2 regions of the Aminiphilus sp. genome follow, and region 2 is predicted to be linked to the other one. Evidence: riboswitches for the same ligand, from Rfam matches in the RefSeq annotation. Region 2 holds a riboswitch; the other holds the start of a gene.

Region 1 (5,329 bases), on a different contig from region 2:
ACAACGTCCACCCGGCCCCGGAAGTGGAGGGGGCGCAGGGACAGGGCCACCGTCACGCCCCGGGAACTCGTCCGCGGTGCGAGAAGAGGGCCCGCCGTGGCGGCGCAGGGCTCGGCCACGCCGGGAAGATCCAGATGGCGTTCCGCCGCGGAGGGAGTAAAGGGGCCTGGAAGCGCCAGCAGTTCCTTTCGGGAGCAGATCCGCAGGGGAACGCCGAGCAGGTGCGCCGCCTCCACGAGTCCCGGTTCGAACTCCTTTTCCGGAATGGTGCGGCATTCCGCCAGGGCCGAAAGGGTGTATCCCCCTTCCCGGAAGGACGCCCGGAGGGCCTCCACCACATCCTCCGCGGCGACGCCCTTTCGGCAGCCCACCCCTGCGACGATGCAGGGAGGGACCAGACGCACCGTGCCCTGAGGAAGGGGTGCGTTCCGGAAGGAGACGAGCACCTCCGGACGCGGTGTGTCGTCTTCGTGTGCGGTCTCTCCGTCCTTTTCTTCCGCGGAGTCGACCCGATAGCAGGGTGGGAAGGGAAGCCGGAGAAACTCCGGGTCCACCCGGAGCGGAAGAGCGCCCTCGTTGAGGAGTGCTCCGTTCACCGCAGGAAGATGCTCCTTGCCCTCCAGGACGAAACCCCACCTCCGGCAGAGCAGGTCCGGCGCAGTGAGCCCCGCCCGGTCGCTGGAGCAGGTGGTCGCGAGCGTGGCATCCAAAGCTTTTGCGCAGGAGCGGGCCAGGTCGAATCCGCCGCCCAGATGTCCCCCCGTGAGAGGAACTACCATGTGCCCGTCCTCGGAGACGCAGACGAGAGGCGGGTCCGAGGCCTTGTCCCGCAGGAGCGGTCCGGCGGCGCGCAGGTAGATGGCGGCGGCGCCGACCCCGATGATGCCCGAAAGGGTCGTCCTCGGTCGCTCCCAGAGGGAGATCAGAAGCGTCTTCAGTTCCCCCGGGGCGGGAGAGAGGACATCGCCGCCCAGGGCGGAGGCGAGACGTCGGGCCGTTTCCTCTCCCCGGGAGGAGAGAATCAGGATGGCGGGAGGTGTGCTCATGACCGCGGGGATCTTTCCGCGTTCCGGAAGCCGTGGGAGAAGCTTCCGTCGTAGAGGAGACTCTTCGCCTCTCCGGGGGCGAGGCAGCTCCCGATCACGAGGAGCGCGTGATTCGCGATGCCCGCCTCGTCCATGCGGCGGGCCAGCTCGTCGAGGCGGGTCCGGAGAATTCTCTCGTCCGGCCAGGTGGCGCGGTAGACGCAGGCGCTGGGCGTGTCCGGTGCGTAACCGCCCCGAAGAAGCGCATTGGCGACCTGATCCGCCTGTCCGGCGCTGAGGAAGATCACCAGGGTGCTTTGCGATGCGGCGAGCCGCTCCAGAGATTCCGAGGCGGGAACGGGCGTGCGCCCCGCCGCTCGGGTGCAGATCACCGTCTGGGTGCCCCCGGGCACGGTGTATTCCACGCCGAGGCGCGCCGCTGCGGCCTGAAGGCTCGACACGCCGGGAACGATGGTCACGCCCACGCCTCGGGCCTCCAGTTCTCGAATCTGCTCCGCCGTCGCTCCGTAAAGGCTGGGATCTCCGGTGTGGAGGCGCACCACGCGCCGTCCCTCCAGCGCGGCCCTGCTCATGAGTTCCACCTGTTCCTCCAGATCGAGGGAGGCCGAATCCACCTTTTCGCAGGAAGGGTTGCAGAACGCCAGCAGCGCGGGAGCCACGAGACTTCCCGCGTAGACCACGAGGTCCGCCGTTTCGAGGAGGCGCTTTCCTTTCAGCGTGAGCAGTTCCGGATCTCCGGGACCGGCGCCGACGATGGTCACCTCCGCCTGGAACGGCGTTGCGTGTTCCCCGTCCGAGTGTTCTCGGTTCATGCCTGTTTCGCCTCCTTGTCTCCCCAGACGAGAAAGACCGGGTTTTGTCCGGAGAGCATCCACGATCCCGCCAGGGGTTTACCGTATCCTGCGGTGAGCTGCCAGAAACCCGGCGAGCCCCCCAGATCTTCCAGTGTACGCAGTGCCGTCATGGCTCTGTCCACGAGGATGAACGTCGCCGCCAGGCGTCCTCCGGGGCGGAGCAGCTTCCAGCAGGCGGCGAGCACCTCCGGAAGGGCGCCGCCGTGGCCGCCCACGAAGACCGCGTCCGCGCACCGAAGTCCCGCCAGTGTCTCCGGTGCGCTCCCCCGAAGGAGGCACACCCTGCCCCGGGGCGTCCGCCCCGCGCACTCTCCGTCGTCCGCTGTGTCGCGGCGGAATGGGTCCTGCGTCGCACATCCTGCGGAACCGGCCACAGGTGCCGTCGCAGAGACGGTGTCTTCCTTCGGAGAAGAGGTGGTTGCTCCGTGTCGCGCCCTCATTTCCACGGCGATGCCCGCCCGAAGGCAGTTGCGCGCCGCGAGAGCGAGCGCCTCCTGCTTCGGTTCAACGGAGAGCACTGTTCCCTCCGGCCCCGCGGCACGGGCAAGCTCCACCGTCATGCCTCCTGTTCCCGTCCCGATTTCGAGAACCCGACACCCCCGGAGAGGGTGGAGCAGGCCGAGAAGAGCGGCGCGGACGGGGGCCTTCGTGAGGGGGATTCCCTCGTCCCTCGAAAACCAGGAATCGGGGAGGACGCCTGTGGGGAGGGGGTTTTCTCCGGCTCCGGCGCCGTCTTCCAGGAGAAAATCCCTGCGGGGCGGCTCGACCTCGGGGGGGTCGAGCCAGAGAAGAGGCAGGCGTCCCCGAGGCTCCATGGTTGCCAGCTCCGAGAGCGTTCCCTCCGTGATGGATTCCTCCGGCAGGCCCAGATCCCAGGCGAGCGCGCCTTTGCGCTCCGGGCCGAGGCGATCTGCCAGCTCCCGGAGCTGTGTCGGAACCCGCTCCCATCCGCCCAAAAGGACCACCGCCTCGCTCTGGAGGGCGGCGAGCGCTCCTCCGGTGGTCCTCGTCCCCGGGGATGCCTCCGCGGAGGGGCGTTCGCCCGTTGATGGGTGGAGCTCCTCCGGATTTTCGAGCGTCCGTCCGTGCAGGGAGAGGGTGGGGACGTTCACCCAGGAGCGGCCGCGTCGTGCCGCCAGAAGCTGCATGCTGGAGATGCCCGGAACGAGCCGGACCTTTTCAGGACCGAACCGGCGCACCAGAGAGGATGCGAGACTGTAGAACCCCGTGTCGCCGCTCACCAGGACGCCCACGGGGCCTTTTTCGAGAAGTTCCGCCACACGCCGCAAGGTCGCCTCGGTTCCCCGGGGCAACTCCTCCAGGTGTTGCGGCGCCACGGAAGGACCTGCCGCAACGAGGGCGAGAAAACGGGCGTCTCCGAGAAGAAACGGCACGGACGCCGCCGTTTGCATTGCCGCCCGGGTCACCTGTTCGGCGCCGCCGGGTCCCATGCCGATGCAGAAGATGTTGTTCATGGCCCTCTCCACGCTTTCCTCAACGTGCGCAATGTCCCGTACTCCGCTTTGTGGACTGAATGCCTCTCTTCCGTCGTCGTTTCTCCGACGCCGCAGAAGAAGACGAAACAAGGAGGGCGAGATCTCCGCGCCCTCCTCCGCAGGTTTTCCAATGAAACCGGCCGAGGCAGCCTGCCGCCCGCGCGGACGCTCCCCTTCCAGAACAGATCGGTCTCCTGGCTTCCGTTCGTCCTACTTCCGCCCCTTCCCAGAGCTTGACTCCAGTGGGATGTGCGCGGTTTCGTCCCGGCTACAGTGGCGAGGGCCGCACCGGCGTGCTACCGGTTTCCCGTCACCTGTTCTGGCGAACTATGGCCACGCCAGCTGACGCCAAAAGAAGCGTCCGCGGGCGTGCATCTCGAAGTCTTGTCAATTATACCTCCGATCCTTCCGGGGAATCCTTCGGAGGAGTTTCGTTTTTTTGCGCGTTCCCCGCGTCTTCGAGAAGACACGACCAGGCGGCGCGTTTCGCTTCGAAGGAACGCCCCGCGTGGGCTGGGCTGGTGGAGGGAAGCCGGATCCCTGGGAGCGTCCGCAGCCGCTCGGGGAGCAGAGCCCGCACATGGCGGCGGAAGGCGCTTTCCGCGGTGCTTCCGTTGAAATAGATGATGCGGATCTGTGGATGGGCCGCGAAGAAGGTGCCGAAGTCGTTGGGAACGATGGAGGATGCCACGATGTCCGCATCGAGGCTTCCCGGCCGTTCACAGCAGGCGAGGACGTCCCAGAGGGCGATGCGGGCCCGGCGGAGGGCTTCGCAGCGCTCGACATAGGGCGCGTCGGGATCGAAACCGAGCAGAGCTCCGAGAATCGGCCAGAAGGCGTTGCGCGGATGGCCGTAATACTCGCCCTTCGCCAGAGATGCCTCGCCGGGCATGCTGCCCAGGACGAGGCGGGTCGCGTCGCTCCGGGCGATGGGAGGAAAGCCACGAAGAAGCGTCATGTCCTGCAGGGCGCTTGCGACTTTTTTGTGTCGCGGAGAACGCCTCTCCCGGGCGCGCTCGCGGGACAGGATGGGATCGCCTGCATCGACCAGGAGGAAAACGTGTCCGTGGTGCGAGTTCGTTCGTGGGAGACGTTCATTCTGGGTGCACTGCTTCGAGCCTGCGAACCCAATCGTCGAACAGAGAGCATTCTCTCCGAATTGTGCTCAGGCCGATTTCCCGAGCTCCCAAGATGGGGTGGAGCGGCTTGTCGTAGTTCCGAAAGAGTTTTTCTATGCGCTTGCTTGGAGCGGTTTCCGGGCCGTCATCAATGTATTCGGGTGAGGAAAATCCGCGTCGTATTTCCGTAAAAGCTTCGGAGAGTTCAGAATGCCCCAGGCTTTTTGCCAGGCTTTCCGGTCGGCTGAAAAGCAGCGCCTCGAATTCGTGCATTTGCACATAGGGAATGAACCGTCGAGAGGCATCCTCGCCGAGATCGTGTTTTACGCGGTCGGCGAGGGCCGAGACAACGGAGAAGTAGCGGCTCTCCACGTTTCGGAATTTGCCGGCGTCGCTTTTTCCCGGAAAATCCGACGGCAGGGCGTAGTAATCGAGAAAGGTGGTGCAGAAACACTCGATGTCACGTAACAGGCGCTCCCTGATGTCGAAAAGGAGGCGAGCATACCCGACGTTGCCGCCCTTGTGTCCCGGCCTGCCCAATTGCGATGGCAGCAGAAGAATTTTCTCCGCCGAAAGGGGGACAAGCAAAAGTTCGTTGATGAACTGCTCTTCCGTGAGTCCCTCGCAGATGACGTGGACGCGAATCATACGCTAGGTCTCCCCCCGAGAAGATTCTTCTCCCAAAGTTCCCCGAGGGAATATTCTTTTAACCATTCGCGGAAGGATCCCTCTTCGTGGCGACGGAACGTCGTAGTCCCCTCTCTCCGTTCTACGACGAGCAGATCCTCGACGGAAAACTCGTTGACGAACGGTAC
Region 2 (5,329 bases):
TCTCCCCTTCGCCGACGGAGAGGGAGAGGTTGCGGAATATCCAGTTTTCTCGGCTGTACCGGAATCCTCCTTTTTCCATGGTGATCACATCCATGCACCTCCTTTTCTCTGGCGTTTCTTGAGCAGGAACGCGAAAAGCGGGGCTCCCGCGAGCGCCGTCAATATCCCGATCGGAATCTCCGCCGCGGTCAGGCTTCTGGCGATGTCGTCCATCAGGATGAGATACGACGCGCCGAGAAGCGCCGACACGGGAAGCAGCTTCCTGTGGTCGGACCCCACCAGCATGCGCGCCATATGCGGGACGACAAGCCCCACCCATCCCACGATCCCTGCCAGTGCCACGGTTGCCGCAGTGATCAGCGTCGTGCAGGCGAGGACAAGCCACCTGTTGCGGTGGACGTTCATGCCGAGGGACTCCGCCTCCTCCTGCCCCAACGAGAGGACGTTGATCCTGAACCTGATCAGGTGCAGCAGCGTTCCCGCACAGCAGATCACCGGAGCGGCGAAGAGCAGCCTTTCCCACGACGACGACGCAAAACTGCCCATGAGCCACATGACGATTGCGGGGAGCTTGTTGTAGGGATCGGCCACATACTGGCCGAGAGAGGTGAGCGCCGTGAAGAACGCGCTGATGACCACGCCGCCGAGCACGAGCGAGAGAAGAGATTCCTCCCGTTCGCCCGAGCCGAGGCTCCAGACGGCGACCATCGCCAGAAGGCCGAAGACAAAGGCGAGGGGAATCACCGCGAAAAGGCCGTCGAAGAACAGAATCGCCACCGCGCCGCCGAACCCCGCCCCGGAGGAAACGCCGATGATCTGCGGTCCTACCAGGGGATTGCGGAAGACGCCCTGAAGAGCCGCTCCGGCGAGTGCCAGTCCTCCTCCGGCGAGCAGGGAACCCAGAACGCGGGGAAGGCGGATGAGAAGGACCACAGAGGTTTCCTGGGGAGTCCAGGAAGCCTCTGTGGGAAAAAGCACCGAGAGCAGGATTCGGGCAACACGCTCCACGGGAACGGGAAAACGCCCGATCGCCAGAGAGAACAGGGCGACTGCCGCCGTCAGGGCAAGAAGCACTCCTGCAAGAAGGGGGAAGGGAACGGCGCGGTGTCGTTCGGTCACGATGCCCTACTGTGCCCTTCCGAAGAGAGCTTCGTAGTGCGCGCTTCCCCGGTTTCTCTCCATTCCGAGAATATGCTCGTACTGCGCCCGGGAGAGGGTTTTTCCGTAGAGGAGGGTGTAGGCTTTTTCCATTTCTCCGGGAAGGTCGAACCTGTCCCGCCCGGGATGGAGAACGGAGGACATCCACATCCACATGAGGGGCGTCTCCTGATTGGGGGGATCCCAGCGGTAACCTCCGAGGGGGAGCTTGTAGACGCGGCGGTTCTTTACCGCGGAGACTCCCTTGAGCCGCTCGTCGGCGTAGACATGCTCGGGGGTGAGATCCCGCTCGAAACCGTTGAGCAGAATGACCTCCGGATCCCACAGCAGAATCTGTTCCTCGTTCACGGCGGCGAATCCGTCGATCTCTTCCGCGGCGACGTTTTTGCCTCCCGAGAGGACGATCGAGACGTCGTTGTGCGTGTTCTTTCCGGCGACCTGATAGTTGGCGAGAAAACGGAGGAAATAAAGCGTCCGTGGTTTTTCGGAATCGGGGATGGCCTCGCTTCTCCGGGTGAGCTGTTCGCGGGTCTTCCTGTGCCAGTCGAGAATCGTGGCAGCCTTCTCCTGCTTTCCGAGGATGGCGCCGAACGTCTCGATCCATCCCTCAAGGTATTCCTGGGTGCCGTACTTGAAGAGCGCGATCTTCATCCCCGCATCCAGCAGGGGGATGTAGAGATTGTCGCCGAAGTTCCCCCACTGGAAGACGATGTCCGGTGCGAGGCTCATGAGCGACTCCACGTTGGGCTGGAACCCCTCTCCCTGGACGATATCGCTGCGGATCCGCAGCGCCTCGGGGAAGAATTCGGAAAGGATTTCCCCCTCGATGGCCGTCTTCGAGAGCGGATTCATTCCCACCAGCCGTTCCGAAGAGCCGTCGATGGCGAGCACCATGCTGGCGGCCGGAATGGGAATGGTGACGATGCGCTTGACCGGGCCTTCGATCACGACCTCTCTTCCGGCCTGGTCCGTGACGACCGTTTGCGCCCCATCTCCGGGCGACATGAGAAAGCACACGAGGAACAGGGCGCATAGTCCCGTTCCGACAACCCGAAGCCTGTTTCCCAACATCCTGTGCATGAAACGATCTCCTCTCTTTCTGGCACATCTCACCGACACATGACGCTTTCCGGCAGATATTCCGACGGCGGCGCGAGTGTTAGAATCATCTAACACTCGCGCAACATAACAAAACCCCCGCGTCTTGTCAAATCCTTTTTTTCACTCGTGTGGCTGGACAGTGATAGTGTCACCCCTGGGCGGGACGATGAACATGTCATCCATGACGAACAGGGGCGACGAAGGCGTGCGGCCTTTCCGGTGTCCCTGTAGAATGAGGTGAGGCGTCGTCGTGCGTGGCCTCTTTGCCGCCTGTCGGGAGGCGGGAGGCGCGCAGGTCGGGGGGGACACACGGAAAAGAGACCGTCTTCCGCCGAACGGGGCAAAGCTATCGTATGGGGGGAATGGCTCCATGTCCGGGGAAAAGATCCGGAAAAGCGCCGGGTATGCGGAGTTCAAGCCGGTGTGCACCGTCAAGGCCTCGGAGGCGATTTACGAACAGATCCGGCGCAGCATTCTCGACGGCCGGTTCAAGGTGGGGGACAAGCTCCCCTCGGAGCGGACCCTCATCACCCAGTTCAAACGCAGCCGCCCCACCGTGCGGGAGGCGCTGCGCATGCTCGAACAGAGCGGCCTGGTCCGGATCGTTCCCGGTGGCGGCACCACGGTGCAGCACTTCGCCGCGTCGAACATCGAGGAGCCCTTGGAGACGATGCTCCATCTGGAGCGGATCTCCGCGAAGGAGATCTACGAGTTTCGCATCGTCCTCGAACAGGCCATGCTCGCCTGGTGTGTGGAGCGCCGCACCGGCGAGGACCTCCGCGCCTTTCGGGAGATCGTCGCCGCCGCGGAGGGCTGTCTGGGGCACTGGGAGACGTTTCTTCTCCAGGATCTGGCGTTCCATCGGCGCATCGCCGAAGCGGGGCGCAACGGCCTTGTGGCCGTGGTCTACCGGGTGCTGTACCGCATTCTCTCCCAGAGTATGGGGGAGCGCTTTCAAAGCCTCGACGCGGAGGAATCGCTCCTGCATCAGCGGGAGATCCTCGAGTGTCACCGGAACCTGACCTGTTACATCGAGGCGCGGAACCTGGAGGCCGCCCGCGGTTGCCTCGAAAGGCACCTGGACAGGTATCGGACGCTCTTCTGCTGACGCGCCCCCGGTTTCCGCCGGGGGTCAGGCCTCCCGCTCGGCCCGTCTGCCGCCGAAGGCGTGGATGGTTCTCGTGCCTGCGGTGCAGCATCCCCCGTGAGCCACGCCGGAGGGGATAAACAGCTCGTCGCCGGGATCGAGCGTCACCGTCCTTCCCGCCATGGTCACGGTGTAGCGCCCGTGCACGCAGACGAGATATTCGTCGTAGTCGTGGACGTGCTCGTCGGAGGTCCTGTCCGCGAAGGACGTCCAGAAGGCCATCTGCGAGCCGTCGGCCCCGCCCGCGACATAGCCCTCGATGTCCTTCGTGTACTGCGAACTCCGCCGGATGCGGTTCGCCGGATTTCTCATGAACGCAGGAAACTCTTCCACAGCGATCACCCTCGTTCCGAAAAGAATGCGATGCTTTCCCTCCGCCGGATACGGCGGCACATCCGGCATTTTGACGGATGCGCTTCTTCCTGTTATGCTACCGCAGGAACAGGGCGACGGAAAGGGAGAAACCTCTTTTTGTCGTTATAGACAGGTTCGCGGAGGGCAGGAAGCCGGTGTGAAGCCGGCACAGCCCCGCTACGGTAAGGATGACGATGCACGGACGACGCCACGGAACGAACCGTTCTGGAAGGCCCGTGCGGAGGATGACTCCGAGTCCGGACACTGCCCCGCGTCGCAAGACTCCTTCCTCGAGGGCGGAAGGTGTCCTTTTCGTTTTCCTCATTCCGGAAAAGGGCACTTCCCAGGAGAAACGGGGTTTCGGACGCGGCGCGTGGGCGAAGGCGCGACGGAAATTCCACTCCGGGGGAGGTGATGTCCGTCTCGAAAGTCCCTCATGGGTGACACTCTTCAAGGAGGAAGGCATCTCCTTGTCCGGCTCCCGAAAGGGGCGGCTCGGCAGGGAAGGCTTTGGAGGGAACCCGAAAGGAGCCGCCGGGAGGCGATGTCTTTTTCGGGTCCGGGAGAAATACGGAAAGGAGACGTGCAGCATGCAGCGGAACAAGGAGCGTTTCTTCCGCATGTCGCGGATCTTCACAGTGATGCTTGTAGTGTTTCTGGCGTTCGGATCGGCCGTCGCGGGGGCCGTGGAGAAGGCGGTCTACGCCACCACGGACTACACGTCGGGGGTTCTTGGAGTGGCCTCGGGGGATTCCGCCGTGAAGGTGGGCTCCGCCGGAGGGGATCCAGCGCTCTTTTCCTTCCAGAAAGACGGGGCCTGGAAGGTGCTCCACCGGGAGACGAACAACTACGGGGCCGCCCTGGACACCTTCACCGTCTACAATCCCGAGAACTGGGGAACCCCGGAGGTGAACAGGACGCTGGGGCACAACATCGCCGGGGCGGCCACCTGGGGAACGTGGCTCTTTCTGGCGAACTACTACAACGACGGCACGGCCTCGTATCTCACCAAGCACGACATGACGAACAACTACGCGCAGGTCGCCTCGGTCAACTTTGACGACGGCGTTGCCGCCAACCTCAGCGAATACGTGAAAAGCGTCCTCGTGGTGAATGATGCGCTCTTCGTCCTCATCGAGCGACGGGATGCCTCCTGGCCTCCCGTGCACGCCGCAGGTTCGCTGGTGAAGCTCGATCCCGCCTCCCTGGAGGAGATCGGCCGGGTTGCGGTGGGCAAGAATCCTTCCGCCATGGCCTATGCACCCACCTTGGGCAAGATCCTCGTCACGTCCTTCGGCGGCGCGAAGAACGCCTCCGGGACCACCGCCATCGAGGCGGTCTCGGTGTCCACCCTCGAAAAGAGCACCTTCGCCACCGCGGCGGATCTTCCGGCGAGCGCCGCCGCCTATGCCTTCGACTTCATCGGCGTCACCGCCTCGGGCATTCTTTATGTGACGGCCTATTACAACGACGCGGTGAACTGGCCCGATCCGAACCCCTGCAAGGTCTTCTCCTCCCCCGTGGGAGCGCTTGCCTTCACCCAGCGCGCCTCTCTGCCGGGATGGGTCG

Evidence for each region. Region 2 has a riboswitch for cobalamin ahead of Q1K49_RS06365 (hypothetical protein). Riboswitches for the same ligand answer to the same signal wherever they lie in the genome.
Region 1: linked by a shared signal. The riboswitch ahead of cbiE (precorrin-6y C5,15-methyltransferase (decarboxylating) subunit CbiE) and the one ahead of Q1K49_RS06365 (hypothetical protein) in region 2 are both predicted to bind cobalamin.

Annotation. Positions count from the first base shown of each region.
Region 1 is NZ_JARKPW010000131.1:6,052-11,380, reverse strand. It holds gene Q1K49_RS07985 (cobalamin biosynthesis protein) at 1-1,046, opposite strand, end outside; gene cobM (precorrin-4 C(11)-methyltransferase) at 1,043-1,858, opposite strand; gene cbiE (precorrin-6y C5,15-methyltransferase (decarboxylating) subunit CbiE) at 1,855-3,375, opposite strand; cobalamin riboswitch at 3,563-3,742, opposite strand; gene Q1K49_RS07970 (DNA-deoxyinosine glycosylase) at 3,788-4,354, opposite strand; gene Q1K49_RS07965 (DUF4276 family protein) at 4,491-5,162, opposite strand; gene Q1K49_RS07960 (AAA family ATPase) at 5,159-5,329, opposite strand, start outside.
Region 2 is NZ_JARKPW010000106.1:34-5,362, reverse strand. It holds gene Q1K49_RS06390 (ABC transporter ATP-binding protein) at 1-79, opposite strand, end outside; gene Q1K49_RS06385 (iron ABC transporter permease) at 85-1,119, opposite strand; gene Q1K49_RS06380 (ABC transporter substrate-binding protein) at 1,126-2,238, opposite strand; gene Q1K49_RS06375 (FadR/GntR family transcriptional regulator) at 2,630-3,367, shown strand; gene Q1K49_RS06370 (cupin domain-containing protein) at 3,392-3,718, opposite strand; cobalamin riboswitch at 3,875-4,048, shown strand; partial or broken gene Q1K49_RS06365 (hypothetical protein) at 4,351-5,329, shown strand, end outside.